Regions from separate parts of the Croceicoccus sp. genome, predicted to be linked through region 2. Evidence: riboswitches for the same ligand, from Rfam matches in the RefSeq annotation. Region 2 holds a riboswitch; the other holds the start of a gene.
The links. A riboswitch is a leader RNA that binds a small molecule or an ion and turns the genes downstream of it on or off. The one in region 2 is predicted to bind cobalamin.
Positions count from the first base shown of each region.

Region 1: it holds a riboswitch for cobalamin, as region 2 does, so the genes downstream of both, AC4FIJ_RS05175 (TonB-dependent receptor plug domain-containing protein) here and AC4FIJ_RS13760 (TonB-dependent receptor) in region 2, are expected to answer to the same signal.

Region 1 is NZ_CFETID010000006.1:27,913-31,328, reverse strand. It holds gene sucD (succinate--CoA ligase subunit alpha) at 1-261, opposite strand, end outside; gene mdh (malate dehydrogenase) at 318-1,280, opposite strand; cobalamin riboswitch at 1,503-1,744, shown strand; gene AC4FIJ_RS05175 (TonB-dependent receptor plug domain-containing protein) at 1,914-3,416, shown strand, end outside.
Region 2 is NZ_CFETID010000028.1:8,885-12,300, forward strand. It holds gene AC4FIJ_RS13755 (sensor histidine kinase) at 1-797, opposite strand, end outside; cobalamin riboswitch at 1,226-1,459, shown strand; gene AC4FIJ_RS13760 (TonB-dependent receptor) at 1,633-3,416, shown strand, end outside.

The DNA.
Region 1 (3,416 bases), on a different contig from region 2:
ATCGATCGCCTCGAGAATGGAGTCTGCTGCGAACGGCGGCGGCACATAGATGCACGAAGCGGTCGCGCCGGTCGCGGCCTTGGCTTCGGCAACCGTGTTATAGTTCGGCAGGCCGATGTGGGTGGTGCCGCCCTTGCCGGGGGTTACGCCCGCGACCATCTGCGTGCCATAGGCCAGCGCCTGTTCGGTGTGGAACGTGCCGGTCGATCCGGTCATGCCCTGGGTGATGACCTTGGTATTCTTGTCGACGAGAATGGACATTAAACGCTCTCCTTGTCGGGAGGGGCGGGCGACATGCAGGTCGCCCGGAATGAGTTTCAGGCGAGGTCGCCGTCGATGCCCTTGCAGGCTTCCAGCAGTTCCTTGACCGCGTCGACCGAGACCTGAAGGTTGCCCTTCTCCTCGTCGCTCAACTCGATCTCGACCACCTTTTCGATGCCATCGGCACCGATCACGGCGGGCACGCCGACATACAGACCGTCAACGCCATATTCGCCAGTCAGATGCGCGGCGCAAGGCAGGATGCGCTTCTGATCGCCCAGATAGGCCTCGGCCATGGCGATGGCGCTGGTGGCAGGTGCGTAATAGGCCGAACCGGTCTTGAGCAGGCCGACGATCTCGCCGCCGCCCGAGCGGGTGCGCTGCACGATCTCGTCCAGACGGCTAGCGTCGACGCCCTTGATCTTGGCCATGTCGCCCACGGGGATGCCGCTGATGGTGGAATAGGACAGCACCGGGACCATGGTGTCGCCGTGGCCGCCCAGCACGAAGGCGTTCACGTCCTTGACCGACACCTCGAACTCCCATGCCAGGAAGGTGGCGAAGCGGGCCGAATCCAGCACGCCGGCCATGCCGACGACCTTGTTGTGCGGCAGGCCCGAGAATTCGCGCAGCGCCCACACCATCGCGTCAAGAGGGTTGGTGATGCAGATCACGAAAGCGTCGGGAGCGTTGGCCTTGATGCCTTCGCCGACCGACTTCATGACCTTAAGGTTGATGCCAAGAAGATCGTCGCGGCTCATGCCCGGCTTGCGCGGAACGCCTGCGGTGACGATGATCACGTCGGCGCCGGCGATGTCGGCGTAATCATTGGTGCCGGTGATCCTGGCGTCAAAGCCTTCGATGGGTCCGCACTGCGACAGGTCGAGCGCCTTGCCCTGCGGCATGCCCTCGGCAATGTCGAAAAGGACGATGTCGCCCATTTCCTTCTTCGCGGCCAGATGGGCGAGCGTGCCGCCGATCATGCCCGAACCGATAAGGGCGATCTTCTTGCGTGCCATCGACTCTCTTCCTCTTCTTCTTTCCCGTGGGCGCGTCCGCTCTCGTCACTATGTGGACGCTCTGTCGGGCAAGTGCCGTAGGCCCCGAGATAGGTGATTGCAACCGGCAAAAAAGGGTGTCGCGGGATTATCTTTGATAAGAGTTCGCAATAGCAATTGGGCTTGCAAGATCGCGCCGTCGATGAAGGTTCCGCTTGCCAAACTCTTGATCGCGTGGCTATCAGCCGCGCCATCGTTATGGGTTGACCCGCCGTGCAATGTTTCGCGCGGCTGGTCCTAAGAGGGAAGATCGGTGCGCTGTCCCGTGCGTCAAACGCGTGCGGTCCGGCAATCCCGGCGCTGCCCCCGCAACTGTAACCGGTGAGTGTTCGCCATTCATGCCACTGATCCTGCAAGGGATCGGGAAGGCCGGCGAGACACGCTGACCCGGAAGTCAGGAGACCTGCCTGTAACGGTCGTTCGAGCCGTCGGGCGGGGTGTACCGAAGGCATCGGATAGTCGCGCGCGCCGCGTCTTCCGACAGGAACGGCATTCGTTCTTGTTGGAGGATTTATGCGTCGAATTTTTTGCCTTGCCACATCCGCACTTGCCATCGCGTCTCCGGCCGCCGCGCAGGATACGGACCAAATCGTCATGTTGAACGAGCGCGCTGAGCCGATTACGGTGACCGCGACCGGCCTCGAATTGTCGGTCGAGGATACCGGACAGCCTGTATCCATCATCGAACTGCCTGAAATCCAGGCCGTGCAGGGGGCCGATCTGGCCAGGGTCCTGCGCCGTCTCCCCGGCGTCACGATCAGCCGGAACGGTCCTTCGGGATCGTTCACGGGCGTCCGCGTTCGCGGAGCGGCTTCAGAACAATTGCTGGTGCTGATCGACGGGGTGAAGGTGAACGACGTCGCCGCGCCCGGCGGCGGGTTCGATTTCGCCAATATTCTCGCAGGCAGTGTCGAGCGCATCGAACTCCTTCGCGGACCCAATTCCGTCATCTGGGGATCGGACGCGATGGGCGGGGTGATGAACCTCACCACGCGGCAGGTCGACGGGCTTTCGGCCAGCGCGGAATATGGCGCATTCGACACCGGCTATGCGACGCTTTCGGGCGGCGTCGTGACGGATCGTTTGGAGGCAGGGCTGACCGGGAGCTATTACGACACCGATGGCTTCAGCGCCGCCAGCACTGGCGATGAGGATGACGGTTTCAGGCAATGGCAACTGGCGGGGCGCGGTCGTTTCTGGCTGAACGACAGTCTGTCGCTGACTGCGAACGGTCGATACGCCGATGGGCGGCTGGAGCAGGACGGCTACCCCGCTCCGTTCTATGCCTTCGCCGACACTGACGATCTGCAGGATACCGAGGAATATTCGGGACGCATCGGCGCCGAATACAATGGCGACAGTCTGAACCTGCGGGGCGGCTATGCCATCTCGGACACGACGCGGCTCTACACGGGCGAGAGCTATGGCGATTTCCCCTATGAGACCAAGGGCGGGCTGGAGCGTGCCGAATTGTTCGGCCGGCTCGACTTCACGGAATCGCTGGGTGTCGATTTCGGCGCCGCGCGCGAATGGTACGAATTCGAGGACTCCGGCAGCGACCGCTCGACCACGCTGACCAGCGGGCACGGCCAACTCTCGTGGACGCAGTCTGCTGTGACGCTTGCGGCAGGTGCTCGATATGACGACCACCAGCTGTTTGGCGGCGAGTGGACGTTCGGCGCAAATGGCGCGCTCGCTCTCGGGTCGGGTCTGCGTCTCCGCGCGTCCTATGGCGAAGGCTTCAAGACGCCGACGCTCTATCAGCTCTATTCGTTCTACGGGGACGTCGATCTCTCTCCAGAGCGGAGCGAGGGATATGACGTGGGAATCGAGAAGGGCAGCCGCGACGGCCCCTTCTTCGCCGCGCTGTCCCTGTTCCGGCGGGACAGCACGAACCTGATCGACTTCGATCTCGCCGAAAATGTCTATTATAATGTCGGCAAGGCGCGCGCGCAGGGTGTCGAAATCGAACTAGGTGCGCGTCCCGACGAAAACCTGCGCCTTGGTCTCGTCTACTCCCTGCTCGATACCGAGGACCGGACGAGCGGCGGCAGCTTTGAGGGCAACGATCTCAATCGCCGACCCGACAATGCCCTG
Region 2 (3,416 bases):
TCGTCCGATGAGACCTTAATCTCGACTGGCTGGTCGGCGCTGATCATTGATGAACCCAACCCTGCACACAGTTTCATAAGGTAATTGCCGACTTCGATCTGATCGACGCCGTCGGTCATGTCGAGATAGCGCTGCACTGCAGCGACCGACATGACCCGCTGATGCGCGTCCCGCAGGTGAAAGCTGGTCTCATCCGAATTCACTGATCGTGCCTTGAGTAGCAGGATGCTCGCGATGATTTGCAGGCTGTTGGCGACGCGGTGCTTCATCTCCTGCAGCAGCACGTCGTTCTGGCGCCGTAATTCTTCCGAGCGCGCGAGGAGTGCATCCTTGTCGCGCTCGGCAGCGCGCCGTTCCGTCACATCACGAAACGCCAGCAGGATCGCCATCGTATCGCTCTCTTCATATAGTACCTTGCGCGCATTGAGCAGCATTACTCGTCTGCCGATTTCGGGAAAATCATGCTCGACCTCAAAGCCATCCATCTCCACGCGTTCGGGCAGGATAGTTTCGAGCAGCAGCCGCAGCGCGGGAATGTCCCACTGCCCGTGGCCCAGCGCATAAAGCATCCTTCCTTGGGTTTCAGAAGGCTCGACTTTGAACACCTCATAGAACGAGCGGCTGGCTTCGAGAACGCGCAGATCGACATCTAGCACTAGGAACGGCTCGGGGATGGTGTTGACGATCGCCTGCGCGAGCAGATTCGCTTCGTCCAGCGTCCGCACCGGGAGCGTGATCTGCATCAGGAGTTTCTCCGGACCGGCGATCGGGTTGTCATCGTTGCTCGCCTCGCGCATCAGGCGCGGGCACGATCATCCCACAGTCACAGGACGCCTGGATTTGTGGTCAGGTGATCCACTCCAATACCACGTCGAAAGGACATAGCCTAATCGAGGCTGTTATCCGTGTTGGGGTGCGCGGTCCCGTCGATGATACAGATGGATCTTTAGAACGACAGCCTTGTTGGCGACTCTCGCCGTCCTGCCGTCCGCGCTTGAGGCTTCAGTTGTCGACCACTTCCGGTCGTACAGGAGTCCGATGGCCAACGATAGGTTCAGTGAAAACCCGCCATTCAAATCGAGTGCGCGCGGTTGGTGCGCTCTGGCCGTGCCAATGGCAATGGTGGCGCGGGATGCAGTAATCGTTGATTCAATCCCTGCTCCAAGCGTTATTGGCTTTTCCGATCACTTCAGTTAGGTGAGGTATCGACGGGCAGACTAGTCCGCCTTTCATTGATCGCGCCGGTGCCCCCGAAAGGGGCTTAATCGGGAATGCGGTGCGGAAGCTTGCTTCCAAATCCGCGGCTGTCTCTGCAACTGTAAGCGGATAGCGCGATGTACATCGCTCCTCTTGGAAGGGGCAGCCACTGGGCCGGACGCTAAATCATGCGAGGTCTGGGAAGGCGTGCATCAAGCTGTGACCCGTGAGCCAGGAGACCTGCCGGCGTCTGGTCGCTCTTGCCTTGGTCCAGAGGATGGCTGCGGCACGGTGAACTCCGTCTGAGCGACGAACGAGCGGCTGGGGCCGCATCGGAGACGTGCGTCGGCCGCCCATGGCGTCCGGCCGCCGCGCGTGTCGCCCGTTCGCGCGGGTTTGCCCCGGCCACGTCGCAAGACGCCGGGGGACTATTTAGTGATCAAGACCATTACTACCAGCAGCGCCCTTGCGCTGATCTGTATCGGAAAACCGGCATTTGCCGAAACCTCTGAAAAGGCATCGCAAACAAGCGCGGATGCAGTCGTGGCGGGTAACGACATTGTGGTTTTCGGTCGCGGTGAGGCCATGATCGGCACTGCCAAATCAGCGAGCGAAGGAAGCGTCGGAGGGGCCGATCTCCTCGTGCGGCCTCTTCTCCGCGTGGCCGAACTGCTGGAAGCGGTGCCCGGGCTGGTTGCAGCCCAGCATTCTGGGAGCGGCAAAGCCAACCAGTATTTCCTGCGCGGTTTCAACCTCGACCATGGGTCTGACTTCAGTACCTATATCGATGATGTGCAGATGAACTTTCGTACCCACGGACATGGTCATGGCTATCTCGACCTCAACGGCCTCATTCCGGAGATCGTGGGCCGGGAGGATTTTCGTAAAGGGCCCTACCGCGCCGATGGCGGTGATTTCGCTCTGGCGGGAGCAGCCTATATGACGACCATCAAGGGTTATGACCGGCCATGGGCATCGGCCGAGACTGGTTCATATGGTTGGCGCCGCGTCGCTGCGGGTGGAACATTGCACGACCTGGGCGGCGGAGACCTCACGCTTGTCGCCCAGGCCAAGGCCTATGACGGACCGTGGCAGGAACCTGAACGTCTGCGCCATTACTCGGGGTTCGCGAAATATAGCATGCCGACCGGTGCGGGCACATTGGAGGCATCTCTCCATGCCTACCGGGCGACATGGCACCCAACCGAGCAAATCCCCGAGCGCATTATCGGCACGGCGTTGTGTGCGGATGTGTTCTGCTCTCCAGATCCTTCCGCGCGGGGTGAGACGACGCGCCTGGTGGCTAACATCGCGGTCAAGCAACCGACATGGCGCGCCAATGTCTATGCCCAGTTTTACGACTGGTCGATGTTCTCGAACCCCACTTACACCGATCCGGATGGCACAAGCGCGCAGATCAAGCAGTTCGACCGGCGTTGGGTCCTCGGGCTGTCCGCACAAAAACATTGGGAAATCGCTGACAGTCTGGCTGTGAGCCTTGGCACCGAAAACAGATACGACGCCGTCGGGAATGTTGGTGTCGATCGAACGGCTGCCCGCGCATTTCTTGAATCTCTCGGGCACTATCGGGTCGGGGAATTGTCTTCCGCGCTCTACGGCGAAGTCGCTTGGAAACCCTTGGCGGGACTGCGTGTGACAGGTGGTCTTCGCGGGGACTATTATCACTATTCCGTGCGTGCACGAGATTCTGTTGCGGCGTCGCTGGGCGAAGGCAGTGGCTCAGCGTCGATTCTCTCTCCCAAGGCGTCAATCGCCTATCAGGTTACGCCGCATCTTGAACTCTACGCCAACTGGGGCCGTGGATTCCATTCCAACGATGTTCGGGGTGCGGTCAACAGGGACACGCCTGTTCCCGTTCTGGTTCGCGGCATCGGCAAGGAACTGGGAGGACGCATTCAATTCTCCGGGGTCACGTTAACCGCGACTTACTGGTGGCTGCATGTCGGCAGCGAACTTCGTTTCATTGGCGATTCCAATGCTGTTGAACCGTCGGGTGCCAGTGGGCGTCATGGCTATGAAATCGTCGCCTTCTGGCGGCCGTTCCCTTGGCTTGCGCTTGATGGAAACTATACCGCCAGCCATGCGCGCTTCGACAATGGCGATCACATCCCCAATGCATTTGAGAACGCGGCTTCAGCCGGTGCCGCCATCATTCTTGATCCCTGGGAAGCCAGCATTCGGGTGCGCCACCTTGGACC